DNA from 4 places in the Pseudoalteromonas sp. MMG013 genome. Region 2 is predicted to be linked to each of the others. Evidence: predicted binding sites of a transcription regulator. Region 2 holds the regulator's gene; each other region holds the start of a gene.

What was found. Region 2 encodes sigma-54, which starts transcription at its own class of promoters, with help from an activator protein. Its sites were predicted from a motif close to GTTGGCACGNNNNTNGNNT; they were not measured.
Region 1: J8L98_RS03280 (LruC domain-containing protein) is a predicted target of sigma-54. The motif match lies at 1,827-1,845, and genes of this name have one in related genera.
Region 3: J8L98_RS09985 (flagellar basal body rod protein FlgF) is a predicted target of sigma-54. The motif match lies at 1,312-1,330, and genes of this name have one in related genera.
Region 4: glnA (glutamate--ammonia ligase) is a predicted target of sigma-54. The motif match lies at 1,343-1,361, and genes of this name have one in related genera.

What each region holds. Positions count from the first base shown of each region.
Region 1 is NZ_JAGJEE010000002.1:289,989-293,199, reverse strand. It holds gene J8L98_RS03295 (MATE family efflux transporter) at 1-380, shown strand, start outside; gene J8L98_RS03290 (hypothetical protein) at 452-1,039, shown strand; gene J8L98_RS03285 (LysE family translocator) at 1,048-1,671, opposite strand; gene J8L98_RS03280 (LruC domain-containing protein) at 1,883-3,211, shown strand, end outside.
Region 2 is NZ_JAGJEE010000005.1:55,246-58,456, forward strand. It holds gene J8L98_RS06890 (PTS sugar transporter subunit IIA) at 1-307, opposite strand, end outside; gene hpf (ribosome hibernation promoting factor) at 310-597, opposite strand; gene J8L98_RS06900 (RNA polymerase factor sigma-54) at 626-2,128, opposite strand; gene lptB (LPS export ABC transporter ATP-binding protein) at 2,185-2,910, opposite strand; gene lptA (lipopolysaccharide transport periplasmic protein LptA) at 2,914-3,211, opposite strand, start outside.
Region 3 is NZ_JAGJEE010000007.1:207,981-211,191, forward strand. It holds gene flgG (flagellar basal-body rod protein FlgG) at 1-494, opposite strand, end outside; gene J8L98_RS09985 (flagellar basal body rod protein FlgF) at 513-1,277, opposite strand; gene flgE (flagellar hook protein FlgE) at 1,434-2,807, opposite strand; gene J8L98_RS09995 (flagellar hook assembly protein FlgD) at 2,851-3,211, opposite strand, start outside.
Region 4 is NZ_JAGJEE010000004.1:334,005-337,215, forward strand. It holds gene typA (translational GTPase TypA) at 1-970, opposite strand, end outside; gene glnA (glutamate--ammonia ligase) at 1,427-2,833, shown strand; gene J8L98_RS06665 (DUF4124 domain-containing protein) at 2,949-3,211, shown strand, end outside.

The sequences.
Region 1 (3,211 bases), on a different contig from region 2:
TGTTTTTGCTGGCCATTCCGTGTATTTTAATGCCTGAGATGTTTTTTACACCTTTTAGCAATGACCCTGAGGTTATAGCTGTGGCCGCGACATTTCTAAGCTATATTGGTTTTAATTTTGTGCCCGCTGGTTTAGTGTTTTCATGTTCGGCGATGTTTCAAGCGTTTGGCAATACTTGGCCTGCACTCTTAAGCACCTTTTTAAGAGTGGGGAGTTTCAGTATACTGCTGGTATATTTTACTTCTCAAACAACGATAACAACCACAACAATATGGCTTTTATCTGCTGCAACTGTTTTCTTTCAAGCACTTATTAGCTTCACTTTTTTACAACTCACGCTCAAACGTCGGCTATTTAGTAAGGTAAAAATACTGACTTAACGCTATAATATTTGTCGGTATAGATTGTGCATAATTTACTCTGGTGCACAATCTAGCGGTAAATATTAGCCATGAAGCTTACATCAGAAGAATCAAATTTTATAACACAGGTACTGCAACAAGACAGTACGGCGCAACTAGATATTCAACTCTCCGATATTGAGACGGCTCAGCTACAACAGTGGGTGACAACACTCACCCATGCAAGCGATCTGCAATTACTCGCAAAAATAAACTCCCAAATTATGTATTTTCCAGCCCATATAGAAACGAAAGGTAAAAACAATCCCACTTTTAGCTGCGGACTACCAAGTATTTTTGACACAAACTCAAATCACAGGCATTGGCGAACAGAAAAGTTAACTGGCGTACAACTACGGGCAACAAAATTAGGATTCTCATTTAAAGTCCTTTCTTTGTCTTTATCTGGTCTTGTTATACGTACCTTCCCATATAACGCGACTAAGTTGGCCGAATACTTGGATAACAGCAAAGTCACGCTCATTTTATCTCAAGGAAATATAGCTAAATTTGATGTTACCAGTAATCGGGTCATTAACGACACCGCTATCGCGCTTGAGATAATGAACATACATGATGGGCTAATGCACTTAAAGCAAGAAATTTTCGAGTATTACAATCAAGTGCATCCTGAATAAGTTCGCAACTATACAAATTGCTCGATGACCACTCGCAATGCTAACAATAAGAAAGCAATCCCTAAGATCTTATCAATGGACGACTGCTTTTTCGTCAAGTCAAATTTACCTCTGGCTTTAGCTGCCCCCACCGAAACAACAAAATACCAGACCGTGTCAATCAGTAACACAGTTGCACACATGATCAAGGCCACTTGGAATGTCATTGCTTGTGGATCTATAAACTGAGAAAACAGTGCGACAAAAAATATCGCTAACTTTGGATTTAAAAACGCAATGGCAAAACCATCTTGTGCTGCTTGCTTGAACGTGTTTATTCCCCCTTGTTCAGATACGTTTATACCGGAGGATTTATTCATCAATATACGCAGCCCCATATAAGCCAAATACCCTGCACCACCATAAACAAGCGCTTGATATACTATAGGGAAATGATTGATCAAGCTGGCTAATCCCGCTAACGATAGTCCAGCATAAAGTCCAACACCTATACCATGGCTCACACTTGCCACAATACCATGTGCAGCACTGTTATAGAGAGAATGACGTAAAACGACGGCTAAACTCGGCCCTGGTGACATTGCTCCAACCACACAAATAAACGCCAAACTTAACCAGGTTGTTAATTCCACTTCATACCTCATCACAGCTTAAAAAGTCACATAATAACGGATTGCGACCAATCAGAAAATTGAATTTCACTCGCAAATTGCAAACAAATAATTGCAAGATGCAAAAGTTCAGTACCAAAAAACAATTTAAAATCTTAAATATCAATGAATTAAATATTGGAACAGCTCATGCTTTCAAGAATATATCTACCTTTTAAATTGGTTCCTCATTATGAAATTAACGTCTATCGCGTCCTTGTGTATATTATGCTCATCTGGGAGTGTGTTTGCTGGCCCATTCGAAAACTGTCCGAGTAAAGCGTTTTTAATGCAAGACTCTGTCGCAAAACTCTATGGTATTGACTTAGTTTCAGCAAAAGCCACCACCATCGCAGCCAGCCTAACACGTGAAGGCGCTGCCAATACTTCAAGCGTCAACGCTGTTGGATTCAATTATAAAGATCAATATATGTATGGATATAGTAAGCAATCACCAGGAAGCGTTGTGCAAATTGGTGATGATTATAATATGACCGAACTTGATGTAACTGGACTACCTGATACCAATTTTTACGTCGGTGATATTCAAGTCACGGGCACAGGTGCCAGCCAAGAAGCCTTTTATTTCGTTTATACTCCTAAGTTTGGATTATATAAAATTCCACTTAATGACGACTTAACTCAGACCATTAATTCTATACACTACACTGATAGTGAAAACTGGAACCTTAATATCTTTGATTTTGCATTTCATCCAAATAGTAATCTACTGTATGCGATGGAATCAAACGGCAACTTACATGAAATAAACGTCGATAATGCAACCACCACGCTTATAACCCAGTTAGACACCTCAGGTGACAGTGGTGCGTTCGGCGCAGCATACTTTGATGTGAACGGGCAGTTTTATGCGAGTAACAACAAAAGCGGTAAAATACATAAAATCGACTTATCGGTAAGTCCTGTGGTGGGCTATACACCCACCGCTGTCGTTTTCACAAGCGGCCCCAAATCTGGACAAAATGACGGTGCTCGCTGCGCCATTGCTGAAGTCAAAGTGACAGACAACTCAATCGACTTTGGTGATGCCCCCAATGGCTATGCTACCACACTTGCCGACAGTGGACCCCGTCACTTATATGACCCAAATGATGATGGCCAAAACCTTGTTTACTTGGGTGCCAGCGTGGATGGTGAAAACATAAATACTGCAGCTGATTTAGCGGCTGAACCTATTGATAACTCTGATGATGGCGTTGCTTTTGTTACTGATTTTGTTGGCGGGCAAACGACACAAGTCATTGTAACCGCCTCCCAAAATAGTTACTTGTACGCGTGGGTCGACTGGAACCAAGATCAGGTTTTCTCGTCTGACGAAGTTGCTCTAGATAAAGTCGCCATCAATGCAGGCGATAACAGTTTGCTGATTGCTGTTCCTGAAACCACATTAGAAGGCAATACATGGGCACGGTTTCGCGTCACAGATGGCACAGAAGCGTCAAATATCAGTGCAACCGGTGGCGTTTCAGGAGGAGAAGTTGAAGATTATGAAATTACCACC
Region 2 (3,211 bases):
GTGCAACAAAAATATCGACTGGACGATTGTCTATGGCATCGAATGGAACTGATTTTTTACTAACTAATATCATCGCAAAAACTTGTTCGATACCTTGCATTCTGCCATGTGGAATAGCGATGCCTTTACCAATTCCAGTACTGCCTAGCTTCTCTCGTGACATGAGCGCAGATAAAACATCATGCTGTTCTAGGTGGGGTAACTGTTCATGTGTAAGTTCGCTAACGTATTCGAGAATACGTTTTTTGCTATTAAAAAGGACCGCAGCTTTACTGCAGTCCTTGTTGATTATTGAGCTAAGTTTCATGGTTAATGTCGAGTAAGCTTTTCTTTGTGTTTGATTACTTGTCTGTCTAGCTTGTCAACCAAACCATCAATAGCAGCATACATATCTTGATGCTCGGTAGAGGCAAATACTTCTGCTCCGCTTAAGTGTAAGGTCGCTTCGGCTTTTTGTACGAGTTTTTCAACATCTAAAATCACATGCACATTATTGATATGATCAAAGTGCCTTTCTAGCTTCGCAAACTTGGTGTTGACATAGTCTCTTAGTGATTCAGTTACTTCTACGTGACGACCAGTTAAATTTAGTTGCATAAGCATTTTCCTTCTTTGGTATTACGTCTTATATCAAGCTTTTACGCTGATTCGACGGTGGAATGGCTAACGACTCCCGATATTTTGCTATCGTACGTCGGGCCACTTTGATTCCTTGCTCTGCCAATATATCCGCAATTTTGCTATCACTTAATGGCTTAGCAGTATTTTCGGCGGCAATGAGCTTTTTGATCAATGCTCTAATCGCTGTGGAAGAGCATTCACCTCCGTTTTCGGTACTCACATGGCTCGAGAAGAAATATTTCAACTCAAAAATGCCCCTAGGTGTGTGCATATATTTTTGTGTTGTGACACGTGAAATAGTGGATTCATGCATCTCTACCATTTCAGCCACATCATTTAGCACCATAGGTTTCATTGCTTCAGGGCCATGTTCAAAGAATGCCTGTTGTTGCTGCACAATGCAATTAGTTACTTTCATTAACGTATCATTGCGGCTTTCTAAGCTTTTAATAAACCATTTAGCTTCTTGTAAATGCGAGCGAATAAATTGACTATCAGTGCTTGATTTCATTGAGCGAGACATCGCCGCATAGTGATCATTGACTCTAATTTTCGGCATTGAATCAGGGTTTAATTCAACTAACCATCGGCCTTTCACTTTTTTCACAGAGACATCTGGTATGACATATTCAGACTCTTCACGGATGATACTGGCCGCAGGTTTTGGATTTAAGCTGTGTATTAGAGTCATGACTTCTTTTAAATCGGACTCTTTCAGCTTAGTCTTTTTCATTAGCGTTCGATAGTCTCGACTTGCAAGTAAGTCGATATGTTCGGTGAGCACATGTTTAGTATGTTCCAGCCAAGGTGTACTTTTATCAAACTGATTAAGCTGGATACATAAACATTCTTGCAAGCTACGAGCAGCAATGCCGACGGGGTCAAATAATTGAATGCGTTTCAGGACAGCCTCAATTTCATCAAGTTCAATGGCATCTTCTGAACTCTCGTCATTAAGGCTTTCTAAGATTTCATCGGTCGATAAGGTTAATAAACCACCATCATCCACGGCTTCCACAATGGCGACAGCGATCCCTCTATCAGTATCACTAAACGGGGTCAGTTCTAGTTGCCACATTAAGTATTCATGGAGCGATTCGGTGGTTGCGCCTTGGTACATGTTTTCGTCTTCAGGCATAGGGCCGCTGCTTGTTGCTGGTGCAGCACTCATGTATTCATCCCATGTGACATCCATCGCAAGTTCTTCGCTAACAGTGTCTTTACTCATAGCCGCGTCTGCATCAAGCTCATAGTCACTGACTGGAGCTTCTTCAATACTGTCTGAATTAGATTCTTCTTTCGAGAGCTCTTTATGTTCTTTTTCTATATTTTCGTTGTCGTTTTCATGCTCTGATTCTTCAACTTCCAGTAATGGGTTGCTGTCCAAGGCTTCTTGGATTTCTTGTTGGAGATCTAGCGTGCTCAATTGCAACAAGCGGATAGCCTGTTGTAATTGGGGTGTCATGGTTAATTGCTGACCCATGCGCAGCTGTAACGATTGCCTCATGTATCTCTAACAATCCTTTCTATTAATCAATTATTAAAATTACCTAGATACTATAACTATAGCCTGAATTGTTCACCTAGGTAGACATCTCGAACAGTTTGATCGGCAAGCACGTGTTCTGGAGTACCTGATGCAATTAATTCACCATGTGAAACTATGTATGCTTTTTCGCACACATCAAGTGTTTCTCGTACATTATGATCTGTGATCAGAACACCTATACCGCGTTTTTTTAAATGTTCGATAATTTTCTTTATATCTAACACCGAAATTGGGTCAACACCAGCAAAAGGCTCATCTAACAGGATAAATTTTGGGTTTGCGGCTAAAGCGCGAGCAATTTCGACTCTTCGACGTTCACCTCCTGACAATGCCATACCTTGACTTGTACGTATATGTTGGATGTTGAATTCATCTAATAATTCATTAAGAATTTGCTCTCGATCAGGTTTACTCAGTTCATTACGAGTTTCTAAAATAGCCATTAAGTTCTGGTAAACGGTTAACTTTCGAAAGATGGAAGATTCTTGCGGTAAATAACCGATGCCTAGCCTTGCTCGACTGTGCATCGGTAACAGGGTGATATCGTGGTCATCAATTGTTACGGTACCGTTATCGCTTGGCACTAATCCAACAATCATATAAAAACTGGTCGTTTTACCTGCCCCGTTGGGGCCTAGCAAGCCAACAATACTGCCTGCCTCGACGGCAAGGCTGACATTTTTTACGACTTGTCGTCCTTTGTAGCTTTTAGCCAAAGCGGTTGCAGTCAAAGTACTCATTTATTATTTGCCTTGTTCTTTATTCGATTTTTTTTCTGGGACAAGAATAGTGTGTACTCGGCCAGTATTTTCATTACCTTTTTCAGCATTTATTAATTGTTTATCCATATCGTAAATTATGGATTGTGCTTTTATGATTTGGCCTGCTTGGTTAATTTCTGCATCACCTTTGATTGTCAGCTTTTTATTCGCTACATCATATCGAACCTCACTCGCCGTGGCACTTAATACGGTGCCATCAGCTTGTGTCTCGGTAAAACGCGCTGGATTACCTGTAGCGACAAGCAGTTGTTTATTTTCT
Region 3 (3,211 bases), on a different contig from region 2:
TGCCCTGCGACTCTCACTGATACTTCGCCGTCTTGTGAAATTGTGATCGACTTAGCATCATCCGGCACATTCATTTCTGGTTGCACAGGGAAACCTGCACCTGAAGTAACCACTCTACCATTCTCATCGGTCGTAAATTGACCATTACGGCTATACCCAATGGTGCCATCTGGCATTTGAATTTCAAAAAAACCAGGACCTTGGATCATCCAATCTAAGGAGTTTTCAGTACTAAGCATATTACCTTGGGAGAAATTCTTTTGGTTTGCAACAACCTTGGCCCCTGCACCGAGCATTAGTCCTGAGGGTAACTCTGTATCTTGTGACGAACGACCACCAGGCTGATTAATATTTTGATAAAGTAAATCTTCAAAAATTGCTCTGCTCTTCTTGTAACCTACAGTACTAGCATTCGCGAGGTTATTCGAAATTACCGATATATCAGTTTGCTGGGCATCTAGGCCGGTTTTACTGATCCATAACGCTGGATTCATAACATATACCTCACTTCGTTAGACTATACGCAGCAGAGATACATGACGTTCGTCAATTTCTTCTGCTGTTTTCATTAGTTTCATTTGCATTTCAAACTGCCGCTGATGATTGATCATATCGACCATCTCATGCACAGGATTTACATTAGACATTTCTAAGGCACCGCTCATTACTTTTGCTGTGGGTGATACATCACAAAAACCACATAAACCATCATCTAGCGAGCCTTCTTTTGGCCTGAATAAACCATCATTTCCTTTTTCTAATTTGGTGTTATCTGCTTCAATGATCTTTAAACGATCTACCACTTCCAAAAAGTTTGCAGGTGCCCCCTGAGGGCGCACTTGAATCGACCCGTCATCGCTGAATGTCACCTTCTCTACCGGAATAGGTAAAATAATAGGACCACCTTCACCAACAACTTGACGCCCATGACTAGTTACCAGCGCTCCATCAGCAGTAATATTCAGCGTTCCAACTTTGGTATAAGCCTCTTTGCCACTTTTATCCATGACACTTATCCAAGACTTATCAGACACCGCGATATCTAGATCTCGCCCGGTTTCAACAATCGCGCCGCTGGTCATATTCGTACCAGGCCGCTCTTGCATCGCAAACACCCGAGTCGGTAACCCTTCACCAAATGCCTGCATGGAACGTGCTTGAGCAAAATCTGACTTAAACCCGGTCGTATTTGCATTGGCTAAATTATTTGCTTTAATAGCCACACCACGCAGGTTTTGTTTCGCACCAGACATAGCGATATAGAGCATTTTATCCATTGCATTGACCTAAAAATTCATCATACAAAGGATAAAGCAATTATAATGCCAACTAAAGTTTGACGGTCATATTTATAAATGAATGAATCGCTCATATACGGGAATAAATAAAAGGGAAGTGAAAAGGCCACATATGTGGCCTTTGAAGTTAATTGATTATCGAATTTGTAGGATATTTTGTTGTAATGTAGAGTTCACTTCTAAAGCACGGGAGTTCGCCTGGAAGTTTCTCTGCGCACTTATCAAATCAACAAGCTCATTCGTTAAGTTTACATTTGATTGCTCCAACGCCGAAGAATTAATTGATCCAAGTGTTCCGGAATTTGGCTCTCCCGCAATTGGCTCCCCCGAAGTTAGGCTCTTTTTCCAAGAGGTGCCTCCCACTTGTTGAAGTCCTTGAGAGTTAGAAAAGCGAACCATGGCAACTTGGCCTAAAAATGTTGAATCACCGTTACTATATGAGGCCACAATTTTTCCATCTGCACCAATATCAACTCCGGCTAAACGACCCACTGTTGCACCATCTTGCTCTAGTGCTTTCACTTCAAAGCGGCTCGCATATTGAGTCGGTAGTTTATTGGTGGTATTGGCTTCATCACGCCAATTCATACTCAATGGAGCTGGAAACGTAGCACCATTAGTTAACAATGTTGAAAGGCCTGTACCTGCACCACTTGGTAAAGGCAGTGCGCCAAACGTCCCACCAGCAACAACCGGTACCCCCGCACCAGCGACCCCTGCCGCAGAGTATGGGATCGTCGAACTCGGTAAACCTGTTGCATCGAATGTAAACCCTGCAATAGGATGTGGACCACCAGTCCCCGCTGTACCATCAGACGTAAAAGGTTGATTGTCTATGGTACCAAATACCTCCCAGTTATTTGCTGTGGCTGTTTTTCTGAAGTAAAGCTGTACCGTGTGAGGTTCACCTAACGAGTCATACACCGTTGTAGATGTTGAACTATTGAACGATGCACTGACTGCTGGGTCAAAAGCAATTGTGGGTTGCGCCGCTCTTGAATCAAGATTAAACGAAGAATACACATTTGTCGTCGCTCTCGGAGCTCCTGATGCATCTGGTATTTGCATTGCCGATGCAGTACTTAAGCTCACCGAGGTCGTTGCACCAGTACTTGGATCTACAGGGAAACCTTGTAAGAAGTTACCTTGCGCATCGGAGATAAAGTTATCCTTATTTAACTTAAATGCGCCAGCACGAGTATAACTATAATCCTGCGAGCCTAATTCAGAGCTCGTAGCAAAATAACCTTCGCCTGTGATTGCTAAATCTAGCGAATTGGCTGTAAATTGCAATGAACCTTGGTGAAATTGCTGAGCAACCATGGTCGTTTGTGCGCCATCACCATTTTTAGTTTTTCCTGAACTAAATACTGATGATGCATAAACATCAGCAAATTCAGCCCGAGACTCTTTAAAACCCGTGGTATTAACGTTCGCGATGTTATTTGCGGTGGTGTCCAGATCTTTTTGAGCAGCCGCTAAACCTGTTAATGCAATATTAAAACTCATACTCTTACCTCTTGTACGTAAGGCCTATTCTATAAACTTTGAATTAAGCGATTTCAGCGACGTCAGTAAGCCTTACTGCGCCCGCTTTTGTATTGATGATTATTCCGTTAGCGCCATTAACATTGACACTATCGATATTTTTAAAGGTTGCTGTCGGCAAGCTGGTGAATTCACCGTTAATGTTTGCTTCTGCCTTTATCTCATAATCCCCTTCGGGCATAGGTTCACCATCTCCATTCTTACCATCCCACTCGAACCGAATTGCACCTGCTTTTTGTTCCCCCATATCAATAGAACGTACTAACTGGTTTGATTCATCATAAATATTTACGACCAATTTTTCCGTTGGCTTCGCTGAAACGATAGAGCCTCGTGCTGAACCGCTAGCACTTAACTCCAAAGTA
Region 4 (3,211 bases), on a different contig from region 2:
CTTCTTGTCCTGCAAACGGCGAAGTGTTTACAGAGAACGTCATTGTTACTGTCGGCTCATCAACTGATAACGGAGTCAATGCTTCTACTGCATTTACGTCACAGATAGTGTCTGAAATTTTCAGTTCACCAAGACCTGTGATTGCAATGATGTCGCCGGCTTGTGCTTCAGCAGCTTCGTGGCGGTCAAGACCTAAGTAACTCATTACTTGGCCAACTTTACCATTACGCGTTGCACCATCAGCACCCACAATTGTAACCTGCTGGTTAGGCTTAACAGAACCACGTTTAATACGACCTACACCGATAACACCAATATATGAGTTGTAATCTAGCTGAGAGATCTGCATTTGAAAATCACCTTCTGGATCAGCGTCTGGTGCTTCAACTTGCTCTACAATCGCTTCAAACATTGGTTGCATGTTATCTGATTCATTATCAAGATCTAATGTCGCCCAACCATTGATTGCTGATGCATAAATAACTTGGAAATCTAGCTGCTCGTCCGTTGCACCAAGGTTGTCGAATAAATCAAAGACCTGATCCATAACCCAGTCAGGGCGTGCACCTGGCTTATCAATCTTGTTAATTACCACGATTGGCTTAAGACCTAATGCGAATGCTTTTTGTGTTACAAAACGCGTTTGCGGCATTGGACCTTCTTGCGCATCTACTAATAGAAGAACTGAATCAACCATTGAAAGTACACGTTCTACTTCACCACCAAAATCGGCGTGTCCTGGAGTATCTACGATGTTGATGTGGTAATCATTCCACTCAATCGCAGTATTTTTTGCAAGGATGGTGATACCGCGCTCTTTTTCGATATCATTTGAATCCATTACACGCTCTTCGTTGCCGCCGCGTGTTTCTAGTGTGCCTGATTGCTCTAGCAACTTATCAACTAGGGTTGTTTTACCGTGGTCAACGTGTGCGATAATCGCAATATTTCTTAACTTTTCGATGCTCATATAATTACTCAGAGAAAGTTGAATCTCAGTGATCCTAGTCGATCTACGCGATTTCACTAAATGTTGGCGCGCCAGAGATGTCCCAATATAGGATTTAAACGGCGCACATTATCCCTTATTACGGCGATGGATGAAAGTTTATCCAACATAAATTTTATGACTTTATCAAGTCATTGTATTTTTTAGAGGGTTTTCAGGGCTATAAATTGCACTACTAATAAATAATACTAAGCTTATTTTACTACGCACCATACTAGCGCGTTACATGCTGGCACGCACCATTACGAAACAACACCGCACCAAAATGGTGCAAAAATACATAAAGCCTAATTTAAATTTAATTTATATTAAGATAAATCAATACTTTAAACATTTGGCATGAAATACGCTTAAGGTAAGACAAGTCGCATCAATATAATGCTACACAAAATAATAACCCATCGAGTCGGAGGACACATGTCACAATCGGTTTTAGATTTTATTAAAGAAAATGACGTTAAGTTTGTAGATTTACGTTTTACAGATACCAAAGGTAAAGAGCAACACGTTTCAATTCCTCATCACCAAGCCGATGAAGACTTCTTCGAAGATGGCAAAATGTTTGATGGCTCGTCTATAGCTGGCTGGAAAGGCATTAACGAATCTGACATGGTTTTAATGCCTGACGCAGCTTCTGTTAAACTTGACCCATTTGCTGAAGAAACAACGATGATTGTTCGTTGTGATGTTGTTGAGCCAGCAACATTACAAGGATACGAACGTGATCCTCGCTCTGTTGCAAAACGAGCAGAAGAATATATGCGCTCAACCGGCATTGCAGATACGGTTTTATTTGGGCCTGAGCCTGAGTTCTTTGTTTTTGACGATGTTAAGTATAAAACTGATATGTCTGGCTCAATGTACAAGATTGATTCTAAACAAGCAGCTTGGAACTCAGATAAAGCATATGAAGATGGTAATACTGGTCACCGCCCAGGCGTTAAAGGGGGTTACTTCCCTGTTGCCCCAGTTGATGATTTCCAAGATTGGCGTAGTGCGACATGTTTGGTACTGGAAGAAATGGGTCAAGTAGTAGAAGCCCACCACCATGAAGTAGCTACCGCTGGTCAAAATGAAATTGCGACGCGCTTTAATACCATGGTTTTAAAGGCTGATGAGATTCAAGAAATGAAGTATGTTATTCATAACATGGCTCATTTATATGGTAAAACAGCAACATTCATGCCTAAGCCTGTTGTTGGTGATAATGGTTCAGGCATGCACTGTCACCAATCACTTGCTAAAGACGGCAAAAACTTATTTGCTGGTGATAAATATGGCGGTTTATCTGAAGATGCTCTTTATTACATTGGCGGCATCATCAAGCATGCTAAAGCAATTAATGCATTTGCCAATGCGTCAACTAACTCATACAAACGTTTAGTACCTGGGTTTGAAGCACCGGTCATGCTTGCATATTCAGCACGTAACCGTTCAGCTTCGATTCGTATTCCAGTTGTTCCTTCAGAGCGCGCTCGACGCATAGAAGTTCGTTTCCCAGACCCAACAGCTAACCCATATCTTGCATTCTCAGCAATGCTTATGGCTGGCCTTGACGGGATTAAAAATAAAATCCACCCTGGCGATGCGATGGATAAAGATCTATACGACCTACCAGCTGAGGAAGCTGCTGAAATTCCAACCGTGGCAGCCTCATTTGATGAAGCGTTAGCGTGTCTTGATGCTGATCGTGAATTTTTAGTACAAGGTGGTGTATTCACCCATGACTTAATTGATGCTTATATTGCACTTAAGTCACAGGAAGTGGAAAAACTGAACATGACAACTCACCCTGTTGAGTTTGAAATGTACTACAGCGTGTAATTACGTATTCAGATCATATGTGTTCTCAAGCCCGCAAAGCGGGCTTTTTTATGGTAAAGTAATTCACAACAGTCTAGAGTATTAGAGTATATTTTTGATATCAGGCAAGATCTAAATGCGGCTTTTATTTTTAGGGTGTTTTGTATTGTTTAGTTCATCAGTTTTAGCGGACTCAAAGGTGTACCGTTGGAAAGATGAGCAGGGTAATTGGGTCTTTTCTGATGTACCACGACAAGGCGCAAAAGAAATACAGTTAAATAAATCAATGACAATGCCCGCTGTTGATACAAGTATACTCAATACGCAAGCAAGTCAAAAAGCGATTGAATATACAGCAAGTATTACCTCACCAAACCACGAGCAAACACTCAGAGAAAA